DNA from 3 places in the Ruegeria sp. D3 genome. Region 1 is predicted to be linked to each of the others. Evidence: riboswitches for the same ligand, from Rfam matches in the RefSeq annotation. Region 1 holds a riboswitch; each other region holds the start of a gene.
The links. A riboswitch is a leader RNA that binds a small molecule or an ion and turns the genes downstream of it on or off. The one in region 1 is predicted to bind cobalamin.
Positions count from the first base shown of each region.

Region 2: another riboswitch for cobalamin. It lies ahead of ACR0DX_RS10560 (DUF1636 family protein); the one in region 1 lies ahead of ACR0DX_RS12840 (hypothetical protein).
Region 3: another riboswitch for cobalamin. It lies ahead of ACR0DX_RS02095 (CbtB domain-containing protein); the one in region 1 lies ahead of ACR0DX_RS12840 (hypothetical protein).

Region 1 covers NZ_JBQFPK010000008.1:48,531-52,737, forward strand. The annotation lists gene ACR0DX_RS12825 (bifunctional 2',3'-cyclic-nucleotide 2'-phosphodiesterase/3'-nucleotidase) at 1-186, shown strand, start outside; RNA gene ffs (signal recognition particle sRNA small type) at 226-324, shown strand; gene ACR0DX_RS12835 (alpha/beta fold hydrolase) at 363-1,220, opposite strand; cobalamin riboswitch at 1,357-1,576, shown strand; gene ACR0DX_RS12840 (hypothetical protein) at 1,659-2,066, shown strand; gene ACR0DX_RS12845 (dual specificity protein phosphatase family protein) at 2,068-2,556, opposite strand; gene ACR0DX_RS12850 (DNA polymerase III subunit gamma/tau) at 2,690-4,207, shown strand, end outside.
Region 2 covers NZ_JBQFPK010000006.1:84,328-88,534, reverse strand. The annotation lists gene ACR0DX_RS10575 (FecCD family ABC transporter permease) at 1-488, opposite strand, end outside; gene ACR0DX_RS10570 (ABC transporter substrate-binding protein) at 490-1,437, opposite strand; gene ACR0DX_RS10565 (ABC transporter ATP-binding protein) at 1,434-2,237, opposite strand; gene ACR0DX_RS10560 (DUF1636 family protein) at 2,237-2,593, opposite strand; cobalamin riboswitch at 2,696-2,899, opposite strand; gene ACR0DX_RS10555 (helix-turn-helix domain-containing protein) at 3,026-3,673, shown strand; gene ACR0DX_RS10550 (class II glutamine amidotransferase) at 3,855-4,207, shown strand, end outside.
Region 3 covers NZ_JBQFPK010000001.1:416,516-420,722, reverse strand. The annotation lists gene ACR0DX_RS02110 (DUF1636 family protein) at 1-351, shown strand, start outside; gene ACR0DX_RS02105 (hypothetical protein) at 348-842, opposite strand; gene ACR0DX_RS02100 (CbtA family protein) at 908-1,606, opposite strand; gene ACR0DX_RS02095 (CbtB domain-containing protein) at 1,611-1,781, opposite strand; cobalamin riboswitch at 1,818-2,022, opposite strand; gene cobF (precorrin-6A synthase (deacetylating)) at 2,066-2,809, opposite strand; gene cobA (uroporphyrinogen-III C-methyltransferase) at 2,802-3,530, opposite strand; gene ACR0DX_RS02080 (cobyrinic acid a,c-diamide synthase CobB) at 3,527-4,207, opposite strand, start outside.

The DNA.
Region 1 (4,207 bases):
TTGTTACCGATGGACCCTTTGGAAGAGGCGCCCCAGCCTTTTCAGTTGTCACCCATACCCGGTGCCCATGCGCTTGTGAAAACCGGAGCGGCCGCTGACCAACATCTGGAAGAATTGGCACGCTATCGTGCCAAAGTCATCGGTCCGGATGCGAAAGGTTTCCTGAACATTCAGCTCTCCCTCTGACGGGTTGCCAAGCATGAACCAAATGCCTATATCCACCGTTGAGAGGTTGGCGCGGGCGAGCGCCTCGCCAACCTGGTCAGGTCCGGAAGGAAGCAGCCACAACGAGCCCCGCTTGGGTCGATGTCCAACCTCTCACTTCATCCCCGACAGTTTTGACCGGTTTAGACGCGCAGCACTTATGCGATCAAGCGCGGCCATAGGGACTCGTTGCGACGCGCGAACGCGCCGATATGGCCAATGTCCTTCAGTCCGAATTCCTGCGGTGACAGTACATGACGCCGAGCGCTGGAGCCGTACAGATCTGCCAACCGCCAAACGGCTTCGGGCGGAACCATCTGGTCGTCCTCGAAAGTGAACAGATCGACCGGTTTGCCTTTCTCTGCCCAGGTTGCGGCTGGTAGCGTTTTTCCGATTTCAGGCAGATAGTTTTGGGGCGCCGTGCACCACTTACGCCACTGCCAGTAAACCGGTGCAGGCAGGTCGGCCCCAAATCCCACTGCCTTTCCTGGCAGGTATCCAACGGTTTTTACTGCCAGCGGAACATGTCCATACCAGAACAAGGACGCCAGCGCGCGATAAGGCCAAGGGTGATCACTGATTGTCACCAGCCCCGAACACACACAGATCATGCGATCTATATGGTCGATATCAGGTTGTATTGGCCCCAGCATCCCTCCGACCGAGTGCCCTATGCTCCAGTGTTCTGCGTGTGGGTAACGCTGGCGCATTTCCGCTCTGGCGGCGGGCATGTCGGTCAGCGCCCAATCCGCCATCTTTACTCGCGATTCCTGCAGTAGTCCGGTCAGTGAGTGGCCAAAGTCACGATAGTCGTAGGTCAGGCAGGCGATCCCCTGATCCGCTGCCAGCCAATGCGCGAAATGCTGATAGTAATCCCTCGGGACACCGGTCGCACCATGTATAACCACGGCGACTTTGGGATCGGTCACGGGCCGGTACAGGCGTGCCGACAGCATTGCCGAACCGGCAGAAAACCGAAAATCCTCGGTCAGGACGGGGGGTGTATCATCCAGCATAGCGTTGCTCACCTGATCTGAACTGTTCGGTTCACCCCTTATCCCCACTTCTTTGGCCGGGCTGAGTCAAGGGCGCATCAAGATGACCAAACGTCCACTTTGCGCGCGCGCCCGCTTGACTCAAAGCCCGCTCAACCGCTAGCGATGGCGTGATGGTTCTTGTCCCGTGTCGGGACAAGATGAAAAGGGAACACGGTGCGGTTCTGCCCGGTCATGCCGGAACGATCCAATGCCGCGACTGCCCCCGCAACTGTAAGCGGTGAGCAATGCCGAAATACCACTGGCCCGCAAGGCTGGGAAGGTCGGCAACGCGATGACCCGCAAGTCAGGAGACCTGCCATCAAATCAAAACTGTAACTCGGGCGGGGTGTCCGGGCGGGATTGTCAGCGCGCTGTCACACCTGATCCATGCCCCGTTCCCCGCGCGGAGGGCGCATTATGATCTGGAAGACAAAAACGCACCAATTCAGTGCAACCCTATGTCAGAAAACCGGCAAGACCTGCCCGGCTTTAGCGCAGATGGCACGGGCTATTGTGCAAGCGATGGAATCCGCGGTGCCTGCCACGTCGGAAGAATTCGCATTGGACGGCAGCGGAGAGCTGGGCCATTGCCCACAGGGCTGCATCGCCCGATTCCGCGCCCAGAAAGATCAAATTCGCATCTTCTGCGGCACCAGCACGGACGCCTCGCTCGACGCGTTGGATGGTTATGCGGATATGCTGTTCGGCCCCGTTGCTGCGGCCCGTCCGGCCGGCCAGTTACCAGTACCGCCCTGTGCCATGCTTGAAGTGTCAGAGCTGGCCCCGGCGCAACCAGCACAGCCCCAGCAGCATCTGGCGCTGTAACTCAGTCCGGCGCGCAGGTTGCCCAACGCATCTGTCCGTCGGTTTCAACCGCACAGGGCCGCACGGCGCGCAGGCGGCGCAACGCCGCGTCGGAGGCGATGCCCTGTTCGACCATAAGCCGCAGGGCGATCATGCCCGACCGCCCGCACCCGCCCCGGCAATGCACCAGCACCCGCCCTCCACGCGCCAGAATTTGCGCGGCAGACTGGCTGATCCGGGGCCAAGCGGCCTCGGTGTCCGGCGACGGCGCGCCAAAATCTTCAATCGGCAGGTGCGTCCAGGTTATGCCCTCGGCGTGCAGGTCATCTCCCAGTTTTCCCGCCCCGGCCTGCTCCATCTCGGAGCTTGTGGTCATCGAAATCACAAGATCGGGCCGCCAGCGGCGAATGATATCCAAATCCCGCGCATACTCCCCCGCGCGCCCCGGCAGCGGCGACAGCGCGACGTGACCGGCCGCGACCTCGACCACGTGAATTGCAAATGGCTCCATCCCCGGCCTCCTTTTCACATAGCTTCTATGCTGTGCAAACTGACCTGCAAACCGAATTTCCCCCAAGGCGGCGGTGGACGCGGGCGGCGGGGGTCTCTACGCTGCATCGGAACCCGAATCCGACAGAGCAGATATGACCGACACGCCCAGCCCCGCCTATCAGGTTCTTGCCCGCAAATACCGCCCTGAAACCTTTGCCGATCTGGTCGGGCAGGAGGCCATGGTACGCACGCTGAAAAACGCGTTCGAGGCGGATCGGATCGCGCAGGCCTTTATCATGACCGGCATTCGCGGCACCGGCAAAACCACCACGGCCCGGATCATCGCCAAGGGCATGAACTGCATCGGCCCCGATGGCGAGGGCAAACCGACGACCGAACCCTGCGGCCAGTGCGAACATTGTGTGGCGATCATGGAAGGTCGCCATGTGGACGTGATGGAGATGGACGCCGCCAGCCGGACCGGTGTGAACGATATTCGCGAGATCATCGACAGCGTCCGCTACCGCGCGGCCTCGGCCCGCTATAAGATCTATATCATCGACGAGGTCCACATGCTGTCGACCAGCGCCTTCAACGCGCTGCTCAAGACGCTTGAGGAACCGCCCGAGCATGTGAAGTTTATCTTTGCCACCACCGAGATTCGCAAAGTGCCGGTGACGGTCCTGTCCCGATGTCAGCGCTTTGACCTGCGACGGATCGAGCCCGAGGACATGATCGGCCTGCTGCGCAAGATCGCCGATGCCGAAGGCGCACAGATCGCCGAAGACGCGATGGCACTAATCACCCGCGCCGCCGAGGGTTCAGCCCGCGATGCGACCTCTCTGCTGGATCAGGCGATTTCACACGGCGCCGGGGAAACCAGCGCCGATCAGGTGCGTGCGATGCTGGGTCTTGCCGACCGGGGCCGGGTGCTGGACCTGATGGACATGATCCTGCGTGGCGATGCCGCCGGGGCGCTGACCGAACTTGGCGCACAATATGCCGAAGGCGCCGACCCGCTGGCCGTGCTGCGCGATCTGGCCGAGATCACTCATTGGGTGTCGGTGGTAAAGATCACGCCGGATGCCGCTGAAGACCCGACCGTTTCCCCTGATGAACGCGCGCGGGGTCAGCAAATGGCCGAGGCCCTGCCGATGCGGGTCCTGACCCGCATGTGGCAGATGTTGTTGAAAGCGCTCGAGGAAGTCTCAGCCGCGCCCAACGCCATGATGGCCGCCGAGATGGTCGTTATCCGCCTGACCCATGTGTCTGACCTGCCCAGCCCAGAAGAACTGATCAAACGGTTGCAAGACGCGCCTCCCCCACCGCCAAACGGCGGGCCCGGCGGCGGAATGACCGCACCATCACACGCCGCGCAGGCCCCGGTGGCCTCCACTTATGCGCCGCCCATTCGCGGCGGGGCCGGAGCGCCCACGGCCGCACTGGCGCAGGATGTGCAAACGGCATTGGCCCGCTACCCGAGTTTTGAACATGTGGTCGAACTGATCCGCACCAACCGGGATGTGAAACTGCTGGTTGAGGTCGAAAACGGCGTCCGGTTGGTGTCTTACCAACCCGGTCGGATCGAGTTCACGCCAACAGACTCAGCCCCAACCGATCTGGCCGCCCGCATGGGTACCGCACTACAACGCTGGACCGGCAACCGCTGG
Region 2 (4,207 bases), on a different contig from region 1:
AACAGAAACGACACGGCAAGCCCAGCCAGGATTAGCTTTTCCGGTGCACTGGTTCGCAGCCCGTGGACAAGAGCCAGCACAATGCCCGAGGCCACCAGACCCCCACAAAATGCTGCTATCGGCAAAGTCCAGAACCCCAGTATGTCACCAGTCACCGTAATGACGAACACTGCCCCCGCCGCCGCACCGGAGGAAAGACCGAACAGGAACGGGTCGGCCAGATCGTTTCGCGTAGTCGTTTGCAGCACGACTCCAACAACTCCAAGGCCAGCGCCGATCACGGCGGCAAAAAGCGCGCGGGGCAGGCGCAGGTCGAAGACGATGCGGTGAAGGGGTGACATGTCTCCCTCGACCAAACCAGCGCCGAGCAGAATAGCTAAGACCGTATCGGACAGAGGAATGGATGTGGTTCCGTAGATTGTCGAAACCAGAAGAAGGGCGGCCAGAATGGCCACCCCCATCAAAAGTGTCAGCCCCAGACGGCCCAAATCAGTTCAGACCCGTGCGCATGGCTGCTGCCAATTTTGCGATGGCCTGAATGTTTGCCGGCCCAGGGGTCAATTCTTCGTACCGCAAACCGATCCAGCGCTCGTTTTTGACCGCGTCGGTTTGTGACATCACAGGATGTTCTTGCAGAAACCTGAACGTATCCGCGGCTCCGTTTCCGGTTTGATAGTCCAACAGCACTAAAAACTCAGGGTTCGCGGCTGCCACGGTTTCCCATGACGTGCGACCCCAGCTTGTGTCCATATCACGGGTAACGTTGAGACCACCCGCCGCTGCTATCATAGCGTTGGGGATTGCGTATTTCCCAGCAGTGAACGGAGCGTCCGCCGGGCCATCCAACAGAAACACTCGAGGTTTCGGTAAGTCTGCGGTTTGTGCCTCGATTGCGGTCAGTTCATCCTTCCAACCAGATACAAGCGCTTCGGCCTTGTCTTTGACATGCATGACTTTGCCCAGTCGCAGAATGTCGTCAAACAAAAGGTCCATGCTGGCCTCGGGGCGGTCTTTATGCAAATGAACGCAGCTTTCAGTCAGGATCATGGTTTTGATCCCGAACGGGGCAAGTGTTTCTGGCGTTACATCACCACCGGGACGCATTCCATAGTACCAGCCGGCGAAGAACAGATCGGGTTCTACCGCGACAATATTTTCCACCGATGGATATTTCGGTGCCAGTTCGGGGATATCTCCACGAAGCGTGTCGAATTCAGGACTGGTTTTGTACCAGCCGGTGATGCCCGTGAGGCCGACGATTTTGTCTTGCAGACCCAGCGCAAAGGCCATGTCGGTCATGTTCATGTCATGTACGACCAACCGTTCGGGCTGGGTTTCAAACACTAACGGTTCACCACAATTGTCTACGGTCACTTCATGCGCAGCAACACCGCCCGCCATGGCCATAACCAGAGCCACGGACAAGATATGTTTCATTTTGGAAATCTCCTGGAGGGTTGGGAAACAGTGGTTTTTCGTATGTCCAGCGCAGGGATCATCCGACCGTCGTGCTGAAAGAACAAGTAGTCGACGCCGAACGTGTCGCGCACATGTTGAGTCGTCAGGACCTCCGAAACAGGGCCAAAGCCGGTCAGCCGGGTAGATTTCATTAATGCGACATGGGTGGCGAATTCGGGGATCATGACAATGTCATGGACAATCATTATGACAGTTATCCCCAGTCCAGCGACCAGCGACAGCATCCGCCCTTTGGCGTCGGGATCCAAATGGTTCGTCGGTTCGTCCAAAAACAGAAGAGTAGGGTTCTGCGCCAGCGCACGCGCGATATGGGCGCGCTGACGTTCGCCACCCGACAACACTGCCATGCGCTTGTCGGCAAGCTCCATAAGGCCGGTCAGGTCCAGAATTCGCGTCAAGTCGTTTGCGTGATCTTCAGAGGAGCGGTCCGAGCGAATTGGAATTTGCCCAAGTGCCACATAGTCACGCAGATGCAACCGCCCATCGGGATATTCCTGCTGACTAACGACGGCAATTTTTCGGGCGCGCTCCGTCGCTGACAATGTTTTCAAGCTCTGCTCTTGCACCAGAACGTCGCCTTCAGACAGAGCTTCAGCGCCACATAGTAAGTTCAGCAGAGTGGTTTTGCCAGCGCCATTCGGACCGGCAATGGCCAGAACCGACCCCTCTTCCAGATCGAACGAGATGTCCTGCAACAGAACGTCACCGTGAAAAGAATAGTAGGCTACACCACGCGCCTGCAGGAAGGGTCTGCTCATCATCGAGCTTCTCGAACAGCCAACGCCGGCATGCGCGCCAATGTCTTAGTTATCAGAGGCGCAGGCCTGTCTGTGGCCTTTGTCCAACCAGTTGCGCTGCCCAGGTATTGCGCGGCGAATTGGGCAAGAGCATTCAGCTCCTGCTCGCTGCCGATATCACCAAACAGGTATTGGGCTTTTCCCAGGGCCTGAAATCCGACAGTGACCGGGTGATCGCATCCAGCCATACAATCTACTGTGCGCACTGCGAAACCCGCAGGCAATTCAGGGCACAAGGCATCCGCAATGTGCTGCGCTGCCTCCAGACCCTGACAGGTCGCGCAGATCAGAACGAAATGATCAGTGGTCTCGACCATCAAGCGCCTGTTCCACGGCCGCTGGGGCCGTACTGAAACGCGGTCGCGCATAAAGGCGTAAGAGGTACCATCAAGCCTCCTTCCAGGACGCCCCGCCCCGGGTTGGTTTCGGTTGCGATGGCAGGTCTCCTGACTTGCGAGTCGAGGCTTGGCCACCCTTCCCGACATTATTCACGTCAGTGGGATATTGGCTTCGCTCACCGCCTACAGTTGCGGGGGCAGTTACGGACTTGGCACTTAAACCTCACCGTATTCCCTTTTCACCGCTGGAGCATGCCCCAGGGAACCATCAAATGCGTCACTGCCCGAGATCAGATCGCCGGTCAACACAAATCACCGGAGGTTGCGCAGGAATGTAGTTTTGAAAATATGTTTCCCTTCAGGAAAATTGCAGGCGATAACGACGAAGCGAAAGGCGTTAAGGATAGGTTGGTGAAAGCATCAAACGATAGGTCCAAACCTCAGTTTTCTCAGGATCCCCACAAGGTCAGGGACCCCGGTGAAAAGAATCTCGAAACGGCGATCGGTCGGGAAATCCGCGCGTTGAGGTTGCAGCAGGGTGTAACAATTGCGGAATTGTCGGGGCTGACCGGGTTATCCATCAGTATGCTGTCAAAAATCGAAAACGGATACACATCGCCTTCATTGACGACGCTGCAATCTCTGGCCAATGCCCTAAGCATGCCGATCACTGCATTTTTCCGCAGATATGAAGAAACCCGAAACGCAACCCACACCAAAGCGGGGGAAGGCATTGAAACCGAGAGGGCCGGGACACGCGCAGGCCATCAATACAGCCTTTTGGGTCATATGGGGTCCAATGCCAGCGGTGTTGTGGTCGAACCCTATCTGATCACGCTGACGGAAGAATCCGACACTTTCCCGACGTTCCAGCATGACGGGATTGAAATGCTCTATATGCTTGAAGGCGAAGTCGATTACAGACACGGCGATCAAATTTATTTGCTGGTGCCGGGTGACACGTTGTTCTTTGATGCGGACGCACCGCATGGACCCGAGGTGTTGCGCAAACTGCCAGCCCGCTACCTGTCGATCATCTCATATCCGCAGACGCGTTAGCCACGATTCGGCGATTGATAAACCGCTGCTGAGGTTTTGCGGGGTTGCTCTCCGTGATTTTTGAATGCGGGGGAAATAGATAGCCGAAAATATTCCCCTTATGAATATTAATTTCCCCTTGTTGATAACCTGAAGTTCAGGTGTTAGCGTCTGCCCAACTCAATACAGGAGAAGCTGACACATGTGTGGAATTGTCGGCCTTTTTTTGAAGGACAAAACGCTCGAGCCTCAATTGGGCGCGATGCTGACAGATATGCTGATCACAATGACGGATCGCGGCCCGGACAGCGCCGGGATCGCGATTTATGGACCTGTCGGAGATCAGGCAAAGCTCACCGTGCAATCCGACAATCCGGACGCGGATTTTCAGACTCTGGCCGAAGATTTGGCCGATGTCTTGACCAGCCCCGTCAGCTTGGGTCGCAATGACACTCATGCGGTTCTGAGCATGGCCAACGACAAAGTCAGCGCTGCGCGGCAGGCCCTGAGGGAATTGCGCCCTGGCCTGCGGATCATGTCCGACGGCGATACGAT
Region 3 (4,207 bases), on a different contig from region 1:
TCCGAATTGGATCAGATGCGCCTGTTGATATGTTCGTCCTGTGCCGGTTCCCGCGATTGCGGGGCTGAGGTCAAAGCTGTCGAATTCGCTCTGACTCGCGCGGGGATTGAGGGAAGGGTTTCGGTCGATCAGCACGCCTGTTTCAGCGGATGCTCTGAACCCGTGGCCATCGCGCTGCAGGCCGATGGCGGGGCGTCATATGTGTTTTCAGGGGTCGATGTCGCTTCGGACGCCGATGATATCGTGGCGACCTGCCGGACCTATCTGGAAAGCCCCAAAGGCTGGATCGAAGACGCCCGGCCTTGCGGGCGGCTCCGAATGTGCTTGCGGGCGCGTATCCCGGCGCTTTAGTCGACCTGTAGTGTGACCGCCGCGCTGACGGGGATGTTGTCGACCGTCAGCGGGCTGTGGCCGTTTGCGTTCAGAGAGACCGAGACTTCGACCTCGCCCTGCGGCAGATGGTCGATATGCATCCAGTTACCGTACAGCCGGGCCAGTTTCTCTCCATTTACGTAGACATGTGCATGCCCCTCGCCGTCGACATCGGTCTTTGAGGCATTTTGTGGTGAGAACCGAAAGTTCTGCGGCATGACATGCAGGTTCCAGCCCGCCATAGGATCGGGCGTAAGAGCGATCTCAAGCCCCGGAGCATCAGCGCCAGCAGGCAGGTTGATGGCAGTCGAATGATCGTGTGCGGCTGCCTCGGCGTGAGATGGACTGTGATGTGCAGGATCGCCATGGTCATGGCCGTCGAAAGTGACGCCATTTGCAGCCGCAACCACAAATCCTGCACCACTTCCAAAAACTATGCCGATTGCAAACAGGGCAAGTGAGCGTGCCATTTTATGTTCCTTGATGGTAGTAGAAACACGCCGAGCTGGTCTCGGCGTGTTCATAAGCGTGCTTGTCAGGCCGCAGCTTCGGCACGCTGGCTTTCATGTCGCCAGAAGCACCCGGCGAATGCCCCGACCAGAACCCAGGCTACCAGTCCGATGCCAAAAGCGCGCGCGGCAAACAGCGCGCCGATCTCGGTCGGAACGGGGCCGGTGAACACGTCCGGCTCGGGCGCGCCGATCAGATGTGGGGCCAACAGCAGGGCGGCTGCGATCACATAGCTGATCAGAGTGCCGCCAAAAGCAATCAGCCACATGGCAACACCTGCTGCTGCGACGGTCGCAAACCACCAGATTTGACGCGCAGCGACATCGGCTGCTGCCACGCCGGGCACTTCTGGCGCGAGCGAGAATCCGGGTGCGAGGTGTACGGCAATGAACCCCGCAAGCCCCCACAAAACGCCGGTGCGCCCGTCAATCTTATGGCCGTTGCCCTCAGCCACGGACATCAGCGCAATCATCATCAGCGCATAACCGGTATAGATAAGCATCGTGAAAATGACGCTCAGCGCATCGCGGAACAGGTCCGAGAACATTCCCGGTAGCTCGGGGTGAGCACTTACGACGTCACCGCCGAAATGGATCAATTCGCCCGATTCATACAGTTCCGCGTGCAGCAACACAGGTTGCACAAAGACCAACTGCAGCAAGGCGGCAATCAGCCCCGCTGCAGCACCAGCGAACAACGCGCTGGTCAGGATACGGCTAAACATGGGTTTAGTGGCAGGGGAAGCCGGTCGCGTGGCGCACATCGTGGGCTGCGTCATGCAGGGCCGCGGCCTGAACGTGGCCGGTCAACGTGATGACGCCAAGGCCCAGAACCACAGCGAACATAACCGGCAGGATACCAACGCGTGAGGTCGATGCGGTTGTTGCTTGAGTTGCCATTTTTAGTTCTCCTTTACCGTCGCACCCGACGGTTGGTGTTTTCATTCGTGCCTGGCAGGTCTCCTGGCTGGCGGGTCGATGCCTCTGTTCGCCTTCCCCCTGAAACTTAGGAGTGGCTGGTTGAACAGGGCTCACCGCTTACAGTCGCGGGGGCGGCTGTGGATTCGATCGCGCGCGGTCTCACCACATTCCCTCTTAGCTTGCCGGTATTGCCGACAGGACCAGACAGGTTCATTTAGCCGTTACATCTGCTGTCGCGCAATCGCCATTTGCGACGTTTTAGGTCAGATCACGCGCTTTTTGAGAAGATAAATATCCATGATCCACCCATGATCAGCGCGCGCAGTCGCTCGGGTGTCCAGAATCGACTGTGCAACATCGCTCAGAGGGCCGTTGATCAGGATTTCTTCAGTCATGCCCACATAAGCCCCCCACCAGATGTCATAATCTGCCATCTGAAGATGTTGGAACGAGCACTCACCATCCAACATGACCGCCACGTTTGATGCACCGTCTGGCCACCCTTCGTCGCGAATCCGCCGCCCCGTGGTCACGATGTAGGGGGCACCCAGATCGTTGATCGGAATCGCGTGGGCCGCCGTCAACGCCTGCAGCGCTGTGATGCCAGGGATCACCCGCGTCGTCGGTTGAGGGTCCAACCGCGCCGCGATTCGCAGTGAGCTGTCGTATAGCGACGGATCGCCCCAGATCAGTAGCGCCACGTGCTGTGCGCCGGGATGGGCGGTAATCGCCTCGCGCCAGCGCAGCGCAATCGCGTCGTGCCATTCGTCCACCCCGCGCAGATACCCGTCTTCCGAGCGGCGCTTGGGGATGTCGAAATAGGCGATCTGCGGCGGCGTGTCGGTCACCTGCGCAATGATCTTTTCGCGCAGCCCGGCCAGATCGGCCTTGTTCTCGCCCTTGCGGGGGATCAGGATCAGGTCCGCCGAGCGGATCGCCTGCGCGCCCTGAAAGGTCACGTGGTCAGGGTTCCCGGTTCCAATGCCGATCAAGGTCAGGTCAAACATCGTCAAACTCTGCCAGCGGGCCATAAAGGATCAGCGCCGGGGCGGTGCCTATCTCGTCCGCCAGTTTTTCGGACAGCGCGCCTACAGTACTGCGATGCAGCTTTTGTTCGGGGGTCGAGACGGATTCGGCCATTAGTGCTGGCGTCTCCAGCGGGAGGCCATGGGCGTGCAACGTTTCGACCAGCAGGGGGAAGGTGCGCTTGCCCATGAAGACGACCGTGGTCGCATCGGGGTCGGCCAGCGCAGGCAGGTTCAGGTCCTCAGGCAGTTTGCCGCTGACATCATGACCAGTGACAAACTGTACTCGCCGCGCGGTCAGCCTGCGGGTCAGCGGGATGCCCGCCGCCGCCGCTGCCGCCACGGCCGAGGGGATGCCGGGTATGATCTCGTATTCGATCCCAGCCGCGCGCAGGGCCACCAGTTCTTCTTCCAGACGCCCGAACATGCCGCCATCGCCGGATTTCAACCGCACGACCCGCTGCCCGGTCAGGGCGTAATCCACCAGCAACCGGCTGACATGGTCCTGCTTGGGCGAGGGGCGCCCCGCCCGTTTGCCCACGCCCACCAGATCGGCATCGTCGCGCGCATGGGTCAGGATCGGCCCGCTGCTGAGGTCATCAAACAGCACCGCATCCGCCTTCTGCATCCGGTCCACAGCCTTCAGCGTCAACAGCTCCGGGTCGCCGGGGCCTGAGCCAATGAACGAGACAAACCCACTCATACTGAGGCCTCCGCGATCAGGTGAAAGAACGTGCCGGTCACATTGCCACGCACCGATCCGGTCTGCGGCCCTTCGGCCCCTTCTGCGTCAAACACACGGGCCAAAGGCGCGTCAGGTTGCTCGATGATCGAGGAATAGTGGAACTCATGCCCCCGCAGGCCTGTGCCTACGGCAAAGCCGGGCATCGGGGCCAGCAGTTCGGCGCGGCGATAGCCCAGATTGAACTTGCGCTTTTCATAGGACGTCACCAGCCCCAACAACCCGGCCATCTGGTGCGAGACACCCTCTTTATCGATCAGAGCCTGTCCCAACGCCATATAACCCCCGCACTCCCCATGCACGGGCTTGGTTTGCGCGTGGTTCCGCAACCCTTCCTGAAAGACGGATGCGGCGGCCAGAATGCCTGCATGCAACTCGGGATATCCGCCCGGCAACCAGACCAGATCTGCATCCGCCGCCGGGGCTTCATTCGCCAATGGCGAGAACGGTAACACCTCGGCCCCAGCCGCCCGCCAGCCTTCCAGCAAATGCGGATAGGTGAACGAAAACGCCGCATCGCGGGCCAGCGCGATCCGTTGCGCCGGTGGCCGCGGCAGCGCGGCGGACGATGGCCCATTCGGGCCTGAGGACGCCGCCCGCTTGATCGCCTCAAGATCGACATGTTCGCGCAGAAACGC